2 regions of the Streptomyces sp. NPDC050416 genome follow, and region 1 is predicted to be linked to the other one. Evidence: predicted binding sites of a transcription regulator. Region 1 holds the regulator's gene; the other holds the start of a gene.
The links. Region 1 encodes HspR, which represses chaperone genes until heat shock. Its sites were predicted from a motif close to TTGAGNNNNNNNNNCTCAA; they were not measured.
Positions count from the first base shown of each region.

Region 2: lon (endopeptidase La) is a predicted target of HspR. The motif match lies at 2,103-2,121, and genes of this name have one in related genera.

Region 1 covers NZ_JBITII010000013.1:3,028-10,351, forward strand. Annotated here, with positions in the region: gene dnaK (molecular chaperone DnaK) at 1-1,195, shown strand, start outside; gene grpE (nucleotide exchange factor GrpE) at 1,192-1,851, shown strand; gene dnaJ (molecular chaperone DnaJ) at 1,888-3,066, shown strand; gene ACIBL4_RS33115 (heat shock protein transcriptional repressor HspR) at 3,072-3,524, shown strand; gene ACIBL4_RS33120 (sugar ABC transporter substrate-binding protein) at 3,816-4,925, shown strand; gene ACIBL4_RS33125 (DUF4288 domain-containing protein) at 4,965-5,345, shown strand; gene ACIBL4_RS33130 (LuxR C-terminal-related transcriptional regulator) at 5,521-6,558, shown strand; gene ACIBL4_RS33135 (LuxR C-terminal-related transcriptional regulator) at 6,521-7,324, opposite strand, start outside.
Region 2 covers NZ_JBITII010000002.1:49,057-56,380, reverse strand. Annotated here, with positions in the region: gene ACIBL4_RS05210 (spermidine synthase) at 1-323, opposite strand, end outside; gene ACIBL4_RS05205 (rhomboid-like protein) at 495-1,352, shown strand; gene ACIBL4_RS05200 (GNAT family N-acetyltransferase) at 1,321-1,968, opposite strand; gene lon (endopeptidase La) at 2,144-4,558, shown strand; gene ACIBL4_RS05190 (MarR family winged helix-turn-helix transcriptional regulator) at 4,733-5,224, shown strand; gene ACIBL4_RS05185 (protein phosphatase 2C domain-containing protein) at 5,257-6,042, opposite strand; gene ACIBL4_RS05180 (nitrate- and nitrite sensing domain-containing protein) at 6,417-7,324, shown strand, end outside.

The sequences.
Region 1 (7,324 bases):
CAAGGACAAGATGGCCCTGCAGCGTCTGCGCGAGGCCGCCGAGAAGGCGAAGATCGAGCTGTCCTCGTCCACCGAGACCTCGATCAACCTGCCCTACATCACCGCCTCCGCCGAGGGCCCCCTGCACCTCGACGAGAAGCTCACCCGCGCCCAGTTCCAGCAGCTGACCGCGGACCTCCTGGAGCGCTGCAAGACGCCGTTCCACAACGTCATCAAGGACGCCGGCATCTCCATCAGCGAGATCGACCACGTCGTCCTGGTCGGCGGCTCGACCCGTATGCCCGCCGTCGCCGAGCTCGTCAAGGAGCTGACCGGCGGCAAGGACGCCAACAAGGGCGTCAACCCGGACGAGGTCGTCGCCATCGGCGCCGCCCTCCAGGCCGGTGTCCTCAAGGGCGAGGTCAAGGACGTCCTGCTCCTCGACGTCACCCCGCTGTCCCTCGGTATCGAGACCAAGGGCGGCATCATGACCAAGCTCATCGAGCGCAACACCACGATCCCGACCAAGCGGTCCGAGATCTTCACGACGGCCGAGGACAACCAGCCGTCCGTGCAGATCCAGGTCTACCAGGGCGAGCGCGAGATCGCGGCGTACAACAAGAAGCTCGGGATGTTCGAGCTGACCGGTCTGCCCCCGGCGCCGCGCGGCGTCCCGCAGATCGAGGTCTCCTTCGACATCGACGCCAACGGCATCATGCACGTGACCGCGAAGGACCTGGGCACGGGCAAGGAGCAGAAGATGACCGTCACCGGCGGCTCCTCGCTGCCGAAGGACGAGGTCGACCGCATGCGCCAGGAGGCCGAGCAGTACGCGGAGGAGGACCACAAGCGCCGCGAGGCCGCCGAGGCCCGCAACCAGGGCGAGCAGCTCGTCTACCAGACGGAGAAGTTCCTCAAGGACAACGAGGACAAGGTCCCCGGCGACATCAAGACCGAGGTCGAGGAAGCCGTCGGTGAGCTGAAGGAGAAGCTCAAGGGCGAGGACACGGCCGAGATCCGCACCGCCACGGAGAAGGTCGCGGCCGTCTCGCAGAAGCTCGGCCAGGCGATGTACGCCGACGCGAACGCCGCGCAGGCCGCAGGCGGCGCCTCCGCCGGAGCCGGTGCGGACGCCGGTGCCGGTGAGGCCAAGGCCGACGACGACGTCGTGGACGCCGAGATCGTGGACGAGGACCGGAAGGATGGTGCCGCGTGACGGAGGAGACCCCGGGCTTCGACGAGCAGCAGCCCGACGTCCCTTCCGGCGCCACCTCCGACGACGCCGAGCCGAAGGCCGCCGACTCCCCCTCGCAGGAGGAGGGGGCGGCCCCGGCCGGGGACACGGGCCAGGACGCGGCTCTGGTGGCCCAGCTGGACCAGGCCCGCACGGCGCTGGGCGAGCGCACGGCGGACCTCCAGCGCCTCCAGGCCGAGTTCCAGAACTACCGCCGCCGGGTCGAGCGCGACCGGATCGCGGTCAAGGAGATCGCCATCGCGAACCTCCTGACCGAGCTCCTGCCCGTGCTCGACGACATCGGCCGCGCGCGTGAACACGGCGAGCTGGTCGGCGGCTTCAAGTCCGTCGCCGAGTCGCTGGAGAGCACGGCGGCCAAGATGGGGCTGCAGCAGTTCGGCAAGGAGGGCGAGCCCTTCGACCCGACGATCCACGAGGCCCTGATGCACAGCTACGCACCGGACGTCACCGAGACGACGTGCGTGGCGATTCTGCAGCCCGGGTACCGGATCGGCGAGCGCACCATCCGCCCCGCGCGGGTGGCGGTGGCCGAGCCCCAGCCGGGGGCACAGACGGTCAAGGCGGACGAGACCGCCGAAGCCGACGACAAGGAGAGCGGTGGCCCGGAAGAGGGCTGACGTCATAGCGGACGAAGGGAAGGAGGGGCGTCGAGGATGAGCACCAAGGACTTCATCGAGAAGGACTACTACAAGGTCCTCGGCGTCCCCAAGGACGCCACCGAGGCCGAGATCAAGAAGGCGTACCGGAAGCTCGCCCGCGAGTACCACCCGGACGCCAACAAGGGCAACGTCAAGGCGGAGGAGCGCTTCAAGGAGATCTCCGAGGCCAATGACATCCTCGGCGATCCCAAGAAGCGCAAGGAGTACGACGAGGCACGCGCCCTCTTCGGCAACGGCGGGTTCCGCCCCGGGCCCGGTGCGGGCGGCGGCTCCTTCAACTTCGACCTGGGCGACCTCTTCGGAGGCGCCCCGGGCGGCCAGGGAGCCGGCGGTTTCGGCGGTGGACTCGGTGACGTCTTCGGGGGCCTGTTCAACCGTGGCGGCGCGGGCGCGGGGACGCGCACGCATCCGCGGCGCGGCCAGGACATCGAGTCCGAGGTCACGCTGAGCTTCACCGAGGCGATCGAGGGCGCGACCGTCCCGCTGCGGATGTCCTCGCAGTCGCCCTGCAAGGCCTGCTCGGGCACGGGCGACAAGAACGGCACACCGCGGGTGTGCCCGACCTGCGTCGGCACCGGGCAGGTCGCCCGGGGCAGTGGCGGTGGCTTCTCGCTCACCGACCCCTGCCCGGACTGCAAGGGCCGCGGCCTGATCGCGGAGAACGCCTGCGAGGTCTGCAAGGGCAGCGGCCGGGCCAAGTCCTCGCGGACCATGCAGGTGCGCATCCCCGCGGGCGTCAGCGACGGCCAGCGGATCCGGCTGCGCGGCAAGGGAGCACCGGGCGAGCGCGGTGGCCCGGCGGGCGACCTGTACGTGGTCGTGCACGTCGACTCCCACCCGGTGTTCGGCCGCAAGGACGACAACCTCACCGTCACCGTCCCGGTGACCTTCGCCGAGGCGGCCCTGGGCGGCGAGGTCCGGGTGCCGACGCTGGGCGGCCCGCCCGTCACGCTGAAGCTGCCGCCGGGCACGCCGAACGGCCGTACGATGCGCGCCCGGGGCAAGGGCGCGGTCCGCAAGGACGGCACCCGCGGCGACCTTCTGGTCACCGTCGAGGTGAGTGTTCCGAAGGACCTGACGGGGAAGGCTCGTGACGCGCTCGAGGCGTATCGCGAGGCGACCGCGGGTGAGGATCCGCGGGCGGAGCTGTTCCAGGCCGCGAAGGGAGCATGACTCAGATGGACGGTCGTCGACGCAACCCGTATGAACTGACCGAGGAGACCCCGGTCTACGTCATCTCGGTGGCGGCCCAGCTGTCCGGCCTGCACCCGCAGACCCTGCGCCAGTACGACCGTCTGGGCCTGGTGTCCCCGGACCGCACCGCCGGCCGGGGCCGGCGCTACTCGGCCCGCGACATCGAACTGCTCCGCCAGGTGCAGCAGTTGTCGCAGGACGAGGGCATCAACCTGGCGGGCATCAAGCGCATCATCGAACTGGAGAACCAGGTCGCCGCGCTCCAGGCCCGGGTGGCCGAGCTGGAGGACGCGCTCGACGGCGCGGCGGCGGCCATGCGGCAGCGCGAGGCGGCGGTGCACGCGTCGTACCGCCGCGACCTGGTGCCGTACCAGGAGGTCCAGCAGACCAGCGCGCTGGTGGTGTGGCGGCCGAAACGGCAGCAGCAGTCGGACTGAGCCGGACTGACGCGCGTACGCCTGTGGATGGGGCCGGGAGGAGACTCCCGGCCCCTTTCGTACGCCTTGGGCTGTCTTAGGGTGTTTTCGTCGGCCCTCCTGCCGATGACCGGATGGTGCAAGTCACTTGGAGCTGATTCCGCAGAGTCTTCACAACTGCTGCGGAGCGTGGTGTTGTCATCTCGTTAAGTGGTTCCGCTTGACGCTGGGGGGCGCACCCGCGTTGGCTTTTCAGTCACATGGGCCACAAAGTGCGCCCACGTCCGAATCACACGCGAAGTGAGCTCCCGCATGCGCCGTCGTATCTCCATATCCGTGGCCGCGGCCGCGATGTCCGTCACGCTCGCCGGCTGCGGCGTGCTCAACGCGACCGGGAGCAGCGACGAGGCGAGCCCGGTCAAGGGCGACGACATCACCGTGGGCCTGCTGCTCCCGGAGAAGGCGAACACTCGGTACGAGAACTTCGACTACCCCATCATCAAGAGGAAGGTCGAGTCCCTCACCAACGACCGGGGCCGCGTCGAGTACGCCAACGCCGAGGCGAGCGCGGACACGCAGGCGGCCCAGCTGCAGCAGATGATCGACGACCGGGTCGACGTGATCCTGCTGGACGCCGTCGACTCGCACGCCATCGCCGACGAGGTGCAGAAGGCCAAGGACGCGGGCATCCCGGTCATCGCCTACGACCGGCTGGCCGAGGGCCCGATCGACGCGTACATCTCCTTCGACAACGAACTGGTCGGCGAGGTCCAGGGGCGCACCCTGCTGGAGGCGATCGGCGAGAAGGCGAGCCTCTCCGACAAGATCGTCATGATGAACGGCTCACCGACGGACCCGAACGCCAAGCAGTTCAAGGCCGGTGCGATGTCCGAGCTGAACGGCAAGGTGACGATCGCGAAGTCCTTCGACACCAAGGACTGGAAGCCGGAGAACGCCGAGGCCAACATGGCCGAGGCGATCCAGAAGATCGGCAAGGACGACATCGCCGCGGTGTACTCCGCCAACGACGGCATGGCGGGCGGCATCGTCAAGGCGCTTCAGGCCGCGGGCGTCACCGACCTGCCGCCGATCACCGGCCAGGACGCGGAGCTCCCGGCGGTGCAGCGGATCATCGCCGGTGACCAGTACATGAGCGTGTACAAGTCGTACCCGCAGGAGGCCGAGAACGCGGCGGAGATGGCCGTGGCCAAGGTCCAGGGCCGCGACATTCAGTTCGCCGCCCTCACCCGCGACAAGGTCGACAGCCCCACCCACAAGGGCATCCCCGCCCAGCTCGTGCCGGTGGTAGCCCTGACCAAGGAGAACATCAAGGACACGGTGGTCGCGGACGACGTCTACAAGCTGTCGGACATCTGCACGGCGAAGTATGAGGCGGCTTGCGAGGCGATCGGACTGAAGTAGGCGGGCCCACGGGGGACCGACATGCGGACAGGAGCGAGCGTGACCGACCGGACCGGTGCCGACCAGCCGGCCCCGCAGCCCTACATCGCCCTGGTGGTGATGGAGGCGACCACATCGTCCCCGGCCGCAGCCGGGACAGAGGAGCAGCCCCTGTACCAGGAGAACATCGTCCTGGTGCACGCGGCCGACGAGCGGTCCGCCCGAGAGCGGGTCGAGCGGCGGGCGCGCGAGGCGGAGACGAGCTACGTGAACGACCGGCAGGAGACGGTCACCTGGCGGCTCCGGGCGATCGTCGACGTGAAGGAGGCCGAGGACCCCGATCTCGGCCGTGACGCCGACCTGTACACGCGTCACTTCCGTGACTGGGCGGCCTACGAACGGGTGGAGTCACTGCTCACGCGCGACGGCGACGGCGCCTAGCCGCGCCCAGCCGCTTCTGGGACCGCAGCGTCCGTGCCGAGGCCGGGGCGCTCATCGAAGTGCCGGGCCTGGAGGAAACGGAACGCTGCCGCGGTGGAGCCGTGTTGCGGAGCAGGGGCAGGCCGCGCATAGTTGCCGCTGCGGCAAGGCGGCGAAACCGGGGGTGGGACGGGCGATGGCCGGGCACGGGGCGGAGGAGCATCCACACGGTGCCGACCGACTGTGCGAGGCCGGGGATCGCGTGTATTCCCGGGCCGTACGGCGGGGCCGCGTGCCGCGCCGGGACGCGGATCCGGTGCCCTGTCTGCTGGAACTCGCCCTGCTGCACCCCGACCCCGACGACATGGACTGGCTGGTGCCGACCTCCCCGCAGGAGGTCATGACCCGGCTGCTGCGCGGGATGTACGACGAGGTCAGCGCGAGCCAGCGGCGGGTGGGTTCGGCCGTGGCGGCGTTCGAGTGGTACGCCGGGCTCGGGCGGCACGTACAGCCGGCCCCGGCGGCGGCCGAGGGCTCGGCGATCCGGGTGCTGGACGGCCTCGCCCGGATCCAGGCCGCGATGGACGAGGCGACCCAGGCGTGCAGGACCGAGGTGCTCACGGTGCAGCCCGGCGGCATCCGGCGCGAGGCGGAACTCTCCGAGGGGCTGCACCGGGCGCTGGCGCTGCGCGGCCGGGGCGTGCGGATGCGGGACCTGTACACGCATGTCGCCCGGCACGGGCAGGGTCTGATGACCTATCTGGAGCTGATGGGCGACGCGGTGGAGGCGCGCACGCTGGACGAGGTGATCGACCGGTTGATCCTCTTCGACCGGACGGTGGCCTTCATCCCCGCCAACACCGACCGCACGATGGCCCTGGAGCTACGGCACCCGGCGATCGTCGAGTACCTGGTCACGGTGTTCGAACGGCTCTGGCGCCTGGCCATCCCGCTGACCGCGCCGCTGCCCGACACCGGCATCGAGGGCATCTCCCACCGGGAGCAGTCGATCGCGGCCCTGCTGGCGGAAGGGCACCAGGACGCGGTGATCGCGGAACGCCTGGGCATCAGCGTCCGGACGTGCCGGGCGCATATCGCCCGGCTGTCGGAGACGCTGGGGGCGGCGAGCCGTACGCAGTTGGGAGTACGGATCGCCCAGGCGGGCCTGGACGGCCCACAGCACTCCACCACGTCCCTCAGTGCTCCTGGTCGAGAATCCCCGAGCGTCCGATGAGGAACCCGAGTTGGGCCCTGCTCTGACTGCCCAGCGTCGCCGCGAGCTTGGCGATGTGGACGCGGGCGGTGCGGATGTTCATACCGAGCCGGTCGGCTATGACGGCGTCGGTGTGGCCTTCGACCAGGAGGGTGGCTATGGCGCGTTGGCGGGGGGTGATGCCGTTGCTGGAGGGCGGGGAGACAGCCTCGGGGTACATGGGGGTCGCCAGGCGCCACAATCGGTCGAAGGTGGTGGCGAGGTGGCGGACGATCGCCGGGTGCCGGATCTCCAGGGCGACGGTGCCGTCCGCATTCGCGGGGATGAAGGCGACAGCGGCATCGATCAGGATCATCCGGTCGGTGACCTCGTCAAGGCTACGGGCCTCGATGTCTCCCACCAGCCGCTCATGACGGGCCGCGATGCTGGGGAAGTGGCGCAGTGTGTGCGGGTACAGGGTGCGGGCACGTGCTCCGCGATCCAGTACTTCCTGGTCCCGGACCAGCGCTATCGCGTTGGACTCCTCACCGCGTCGTCCGGTGAGACCGGTACGGGGCTGGACCGTGAGCACCTCCCGGGACGCTTCGGCCATGGCCTCGGTGATGGCCCGGTTGATCTGCTCCGTGCCGGAGAGCGTACGGAGGTGCGGGGTGTCGGTGGCCTCCGGACAGCCGTCGAGTCGCATGAGGGGGTCGAAGGTCTCCGCCAGCCGTGCCTCGCGCCGCCGTTGCTGGGCGATCTGCTCCTCGGAGGCACGCAGGAGCTGCTGCAGAGCGACGACCGGCGC
Region 2 (7,324 bases), on a different contig from region 1:
AGCGGGCCGTCGCGATGCCATTCGACAATCGCGCGCTCGCGTTCCACGACCGTGATCCCTCCCCAGCGCGGGTTCGCCGCCGCGTGGGCGAGGGAGAAGCCGACGCCGAGGCCGCCGATCAGCACCTCCGGGCGGTCCCGGCCGGTCAGGGCGTCCAGGGCCGCGTCGACCAGCCGCCGTTCCGAGCGGCCGTCGGAGGTGTCCATCAGGAAGCAGCCGTTCGCGATGATCTCCAGCCGGCCGCCGTGCCGTCGCAGCACGACCTCGCCGTGCGGACCCTCGCGACGGTCCAGCACGAGGGGGGTGTCGTTCGAGGTGGGCATCCCAGCATCCTGGCAGGTGAGGGGCGTCCGGCGCCAAGCATTACGGACGGGCCGGCAGGGGACGCCGTGCGCTGCTGTCAGGTTGCTGTGAATCGGGTCTCGCGTGGCGCCCGTCACAGACAGGGAGCGAAGGTGCGCGAAGTGTGGGACATGACGGAAGGAGTGCCCGCCGTGGACCGCACCACGCCGGCCGACGAGACGGCCACGCCGACGCCTTCGGACGCGCCCGTTCCCGACGTGCCGGCCCTGCTGGACGGGGTGCCGCGGCAGCGGGCCGGCGGCCGGGTGCCGTGCGGAAGCGCGGGCCCGGACGTGCGGGAGCCCACCGCGGTGGAGAAACCACCCCGGCCCCGGCTCCGGATACCGCGGCTGTGGCGGCTGCTCCCCACTCCCACGGGCACGCCGTTCACGTTCGGGTACGGGGTCGTCCTCTGCCTGACCTCGCTGTTCTCCGCGTACGCGGACCCCGCCCTGGTGCACGCCCTGCTCCAGGGCTCCAGTACGGATGTGGCGCACCTGGTGCGGACGCCGGAACTGGTGCTGGTCGGCAGCGCGCTGTGGCTCGCGGGCGGGGTGGCCTCGCCGTTCGCGATCGGGTTCGTGCTCGTGCTGACCGCGCTGGAACGGCGGATCGGCGGCCTGCGCACGGCCGCTGTCTTCCTGCTCGGGCACGTCCTCGCGACCCTGGCGACCGAGGTCCCGGTCGGGCTCGCCGTGCTGGCCGGGCAGCTCCCCGAGAGCTCGCTGCACCGCCTCGACTACGGCGTCAGCTTCGGCGTCGCCGCCGGCACCGGCGCCCTGGCCGGACTGCTGCCGCTCTGGCTGCGCGTGCCTCTGCTGGCCGGCTTCGGCGGGATGCTGCTCCAGGACCTGCTCGCCCTCACCGACCCGTTGACGAACTGGGGGCATCTGATCGCCCTGGCCATCGGCATCGCGACCTGGCCGGTGCTCCGGCGGTGGCGGGGGAGGCGTGCCCACTCCGAGAAGGCAAAGCCGTTCAGGTCCGCGGGCAGTGCTTCGCGCTGGTGAGCACGGCCGCCACCTCCCATCCCAGCGCCTCGTACAGCCCTCGCCCCGCGGGCGTACCGGCGAGCACACCGGTGTGCGCCCCCTGCCGAACGGCCGCGCTCTGCAACGTCCGCATGACGAGGCTGCCGAGTCCCTTGCGGCGATGCTCCGGCGCCGTCTCGATCTGGTCGGCGACGGCTGTGACGCCGGTCGGGGCGATCTGCCCGCGCGCCGCCAGTGAACCGTCCGGCGCGGCCACCATCACGCGCGTCACTCCGCCGCGCGACCAGCTGCGCAGCCGGTAGCCGTCGGGCACGTCCGGAACGTCCGCCGAGGTCAGCGGGACGGTCATCAGGTAGCCGGGCTCGGGGTCGATCCACCAGCTGTCGTCCAGCCAGCCGGCGACCACGGACGGGTCCCGGAAGGCCTTCAGCCAGACCCCGGCTCCGGTCACCGCGCCGGCCACCTTGCGGACAGCCGTCTCGTCGAGGTCGTCGCCGGTCGCGCCGAACACATGCCGGGTGACGTGTCCGTTCGTCCCCACGTCGATCGTGCAGCCCCACGGCTCGGTCACGGGCGGGGCGGCCCCGCGCGACACGATCCACCCGTCCACCCACGCCTGCACGGTCCTGTCCACGCCACCCCTAGGTAATAGGCGATCGCCGTATTGGTCTGTTACGTCGCCGACTCTACGGCCCCGATCGCCCCTGGCGTCACGGTCGATCGCTCACAGCGAACGGCGGGTGGGGAACATCCGGCGGCTCCCGAGCATTGAGTCGGCATAGCTCAACTTGACTGCCGAAGGGGAGATCATGGCTTCGACGTCCACACCGCTCACCCTGCCCGTGCTGCCGCTCGACGACGAGGTCGTCCTGCCCGGGATGGTGGTCCCGCTGGACCTGAGCGACTCCGAGGTCCGTGCCGCGGTGGAGGCCGCCCAGGCCGCCGCTCGGACAACACCCGGAAAGCCCCGGGTACTCCTGGTGCCGCGCATCGACGGCACCTACGCCGGCACCGGTGTCCTCGGCACCGTCGAGCAGGTGGGCCGGCTGGCCGACGGCGATCCGGGCGCGCTGATCCGCGGCCGGGGCCGGGTGAAGATCGGTGCGGGGACCACGGGTCCCGGCGCGGCCCTCTGGGTCGAGGGCACCAGCGTCGACGAATCCGTCCCGGAGCCGCTGCCCGGGCAGGTCACCGAACTGGTCAAGGAGTACAAGGCCCTCGCCACCGCCTGGCTGCGCAAGCGCGGCGCCTGGCAGGTCGTCGACCGGGTGCAGGCCATCGACGACGTCTCGGCGCTCGCCGACAACTCCGGCTACTCGCCGTTCCTGACCACCGACCAGAAGGTCGAGCTGCTGGAGACCGCCGACCCGGTGGCCCGGCTGAAGCTCGCCACCCAGCAGCTGCGCGACCACCTCGCCGAGCAGGACGTGGCCGAGTCCATCGCCAAGGACGTCCAGGAGGGCGTCGACAAGCAGCAGCGCGAGTTCCTGCTGCGGCGCCAGCTCGAAGCGGTCCGCAAGGAGCTGCGCGAGCTGAACGGCGAGCAGGAGGGCGAGGAGTCCGACGACTACCGCTCCCGGGTGGAGGCCGCCGACCTGCCCGAGAAGGTCCGGGAGGCCGCGCTCAAGGAGGTCGACAAGCTGGAGCGGTCCTCCGACCAGTCGCCCGAGGGCTCCTGGATCCGCACCTGGCTCGACACGGTCCTGGAGATGCCGTGGAACGAGCGCACCGAGGACGCCTACGACATCCAGGGCGCCCAGACCGTCCTCGACGCCGAGCACTCCGGTCTGCAGGACGTGAAGGAGCGGATCACCGAGTACCTGGCGGTGCGCAAGCGGCGTACCGAGCGGGGACTGGGCGTGGTCGGCGGGCGGCGCGGCGGTGCCGTACTCGCGCTCGTGGGGCCGCCCGGCGTCGGCAAGACCAGCCTGGGCGAGTCCGTCGCCCACGCGATGGGGCGCAAGTTCGTCCGCGTCGCCCTCGGCGGTGTGCGCGACGAGGCCGAGATCCGCGGTCACCGCCGTACGTACGTCGGTGCCCTGCCCGGCCGGATCGTCCGCGCCATCAAGGAGGCCGGGTCGATGAACCCGGTCGTGCTGCTCGACGAGATCGACAAGGTGGGCTCGGACTTCCGGGGCGACCCGGCCGCGGCCCTGCTCGAAGTGCTCGACCCGGCACAGAACCACACCTTCCGGGACCACTACCTGGAGGTCGAGCTGGACCTGTCGGACGTGGTCTTCCTCGCGACCGCCAACGTCCTGGAGGCGATCCCGGAGGCGCTGGCCGACCGGATGGAGATCGTCCGCCTGGACGGCTACACCGAGGACGAGAAGGTCGTCATCGCCCGCGACCACCTGCTCCCGCGCCAGCTGGAGCGGGCCGGGCTCGACAAGGACGAGGTGGCCATCGACGAGGGCGCGCTGCGCAAGCTCGCCGGCGAGTACACGCGCGAGGCGGGCGTGCGCAACCTGGAGCGGTCGATCGCACGGCTGCTGCGCAAGGTCGCGGCCCAGCACGAACTGGGTGAGCGGGAGCTGCCGTTCACCGTCCGGGACGAGGACCTGCGCTCGCTGATCGGGCGGCCGCACCATGTGCCCGAGTCCGCCCAGGACCCGGCCGAGCGCCGGACGTCCGTGCCGGGCGTGGCGACGGGCCTGGCGGTGACGGGCGCAGGCGGTGACGTGCTGTACGTCGAGGCGTCGCTGGCCGACCCGGAGACGGGCGCGGCCGGGCTGACCCTCACCGGTCAGCTGGGGGACGTGATGAAGGAGTCCGCGCAGATCGCGCTGAGCTTCCTGCGCTCCCGCGGTGCCGAGCTGGAACTGCCGGTGGGCGATCTGAAGGACCGGGGCGTGCACATCCACTTCCCGGCGGGCGCGGTCCCCAAGGACGGCCCCAGCGCCGGCGTCACGATGACCACGGCCCTCGCCTCGCTCCTGTCCGGCCGACTGGTCCGCACGGACGTGGCGATGACCGGCGAGGTCTCGCTGACCGGCCGGGTCCTGCCGATCGGCGGCGTGAAGCAGAAGCTGCTGGCCGCCCACCGCGCCGGGGTCACCACCGTGATCATCCCCAAGCGCAACGAACCCGACCTGGACGACGTCCCGGCGGAGGTGCTGGACAAGCTCGACGTCCACACCGTCACCGACGTCCGCCAGGTCTTGGAGCTGGCGCTCGCGCCCGCCACGGCGGATGCGGCGCCGGAGGTTCCGGTGGCCGCGTGACGGAGGTCATCGGATGAGGGAAGGCCCGGGTCCCGTGAGGGAGGCCCGGGCCTTCACCCTGGGGCGGCCCTGTGGACGCACACCCCGTGACCTGCGGAATACTTGCCGAACTGCGGCGACGGCCGCGGAGGGCGGAAAATGCAGGTAGCGGGCGACGACCGAGGCGGGGCTCACGTGCACGAGGACGGCAACGACGACGGACACCGGGACCCCTCCCTGGCCGGAACCGGTGTGGATCAGACTGCCTTTCTGGCGCTGGAGCGGGAGCTGACCGTGCTGCTGCGGCGGGCCCGGGCCAGCCAGGGCGAGATGGCCCGCGAGGTCCACCCCGACCTGGAGTCGTCCGCGTACGGCCTGCTCGTGCGGCTGGACGAGTGCGGCAAGCAGCGGGCCACCGAGCTCGCCGCCTACATCGGCGTCGGCAAGGCCACGATGTCCCGCCAGCTGCGCGCCCTGGAGGACCTGGGCCTGATCGCCCGCGAGCCGGACCCCGCCGACGGACGCGCCTGGCTGGTCGCCCTCACGCAGGAGGGCCAGGACCGGGTCCGCCGGGTGCGCGAGGCCCGCCGCGCCCGTTACGCCGGCCGCCTGGCCGACTGGGACACCCACGAGGTCACGGAACTGGCCCGGCTGCTGCACCAGCTCAACCGGGGCATGGAGAAGTAGGGGAGAAGTAGCACGCACCCGCTCCAGGGTGTCTAGAACTCGGCGTACACGACCGTCGCGTCGTCGTGCGCCTTGCCCCGGCCCAGGAGCGACCTGGCCGAATCCGCCCGCTCCAGCATCCGCACCCGGTCCACCAGCGCCTGCGGTCCCTCCTTGCGCAGGAGGCGGAAGCACTCCGTCCAGTCGCCCTCCTCGAACCGCTCCACCCAGCGGGCGGCGCCGTCCGTCAGCGCGGCCAGGGCACGCACCTCGCGCCGGGGCAGGGTGCCGGTCACCGCGCGCCGGGCCACCGAGGGATCGGCCGCCGCGGTGAAGAAGCCGCCCTCCCGGTTGCGGAAGGTGGAGTCCACCAGCGCGTCCGTGGCCAGGGCCGAGCGGGGGAGCAGGGCCAGCCGGTCGTCCAGCAAGGGCGTCACCACACCGTCCGGGGACTCCACCAGGAGCGCCGAGTCCGACAGGACCAGGTACTCCACCGCCTCCGGAGACCAGCGGGCCACGGCCACCGTGGCCTGAGGGGTGCGGGGGTGAGAAAGGTCACAGGTTGAGGCGTGTGCCTCGGCGGTACGCGCGATGGCGCGGGACAAGACGTCGACCAGAGGAACATCCGGGAGTGAAACGGTCAGTTCGGTCAGGGCTCCGCCGAGGCGCGCGGTGAACCAGGGGACGGAATGCAGACAACCCGTCCCGCCCTTCGGTGGTGTGACACCGTCCAGGACGACGACCGAACCGCCCTGTCCGGAGGCCGGTAGTCCGACACTGGCGAAGTCCTCGTTGGGGCGGTCCGCGTCTCCCGGTTCCGAGGCGAGTTCAGTACGCATCCAGCCAGTCTGCACGAGCCCTTCACAAGGTCCGCAAAACGCTGGCAATGATTGCCGTACCGGTGCGGTCATGCAGGTCAGGCGCCCCGTTTGGGCTGGAATGATTTGTTCCGGGAAGGCGTGGTGGCGAATACTGCCACCGCCCGCGCACGGCGTCCAACCGGCCTGCCGCGCAGGGCCGCTGCAAGGGCCAGCGGAACTTGCCCCCCAACTCCCCTCCGGGGTTCACTCCTTCGGGTGGCGGGTCAGGTGATGCACGTGCGCTGCCCACCGGCGCTGGGAGGGTCGGGAAGTGTACCTGGAGTACGCACCAGTTGACGGAGCGTCATCCGGGCCCATGAGTTCACGAGTCAGGAATGCGAGCACCGGTGCAGATGTCGCGGCCTCGTCGCACAGGCAAGCAGACGGCCCCCGTTCAGGGCGCTGACCCGACGCCCCCCACCGGCAAGGGCCGCCCCACCCACGTACGCAACCGGCTCATCGTCGCCGTGGCCGTGGTCGCCGCGGCCATCGCCGGTGCGGGCACCCCGTCCGTCCTCGCCGCCTCCGGGCAACTCCACGACTCGCAGGAGCTCGTGACGCTCGCCGAGCAGACGCAGGACGCCCTCGCCCTCGCGCACTCCCTCGCCGACGAGCGCGACGACGTCACCTCCTACATCGCGGCCGGCCGCCCCAAGTCCAAGGCGCCCTCCGAGCAGCGCAGCGCCCGCGTGGACCGGCAGGTCGAGGAGCTGAGCGCCGACACCGACACACCCGCCTCGCTCCGCTCCGACCTCGACGACATCGCGGCCGTACGCCGGGCGGCGCTCACCGGCAAGAGCAGCGCCCTCGAAGCACACCAGGCGTACTCCGCCGCCATCACCGAACTCCACCGGCTCGCCGAGCAGCTGGCGCAGCAGACGCCGCCGCGTGCGGGCTCCGGCGGACAGGCCCTGGCCGAGCTGGACTCCGCCGTGCAGCAGGCCGCCGCGGCCCGGGGGCTGCTGCTCGCCGCCCTCAGCGTGCCGCGCGGCACCGAGACGGTCATCGACCCGGTCACCGGCCTGCCGACCGAGACCTCCTCGGACGCCGACACCCGGCAGCGCGACGCCCTGAGCGCCGCCGCCCAGCAGGCCCGGCTGCGCTCCGACGCGGCCCTGGCCGACTTCCGCGACACCGCGCCCAAGGCGGCCCGCACCTCCTTCGACAACACGGTCACCGGCACCGAGGTCAACTCCGCCGAGAAGTACCTCGCCACGCTCACCGACCAGCCGACCCTCTCCAGCGGCGAACGCTCCACCAA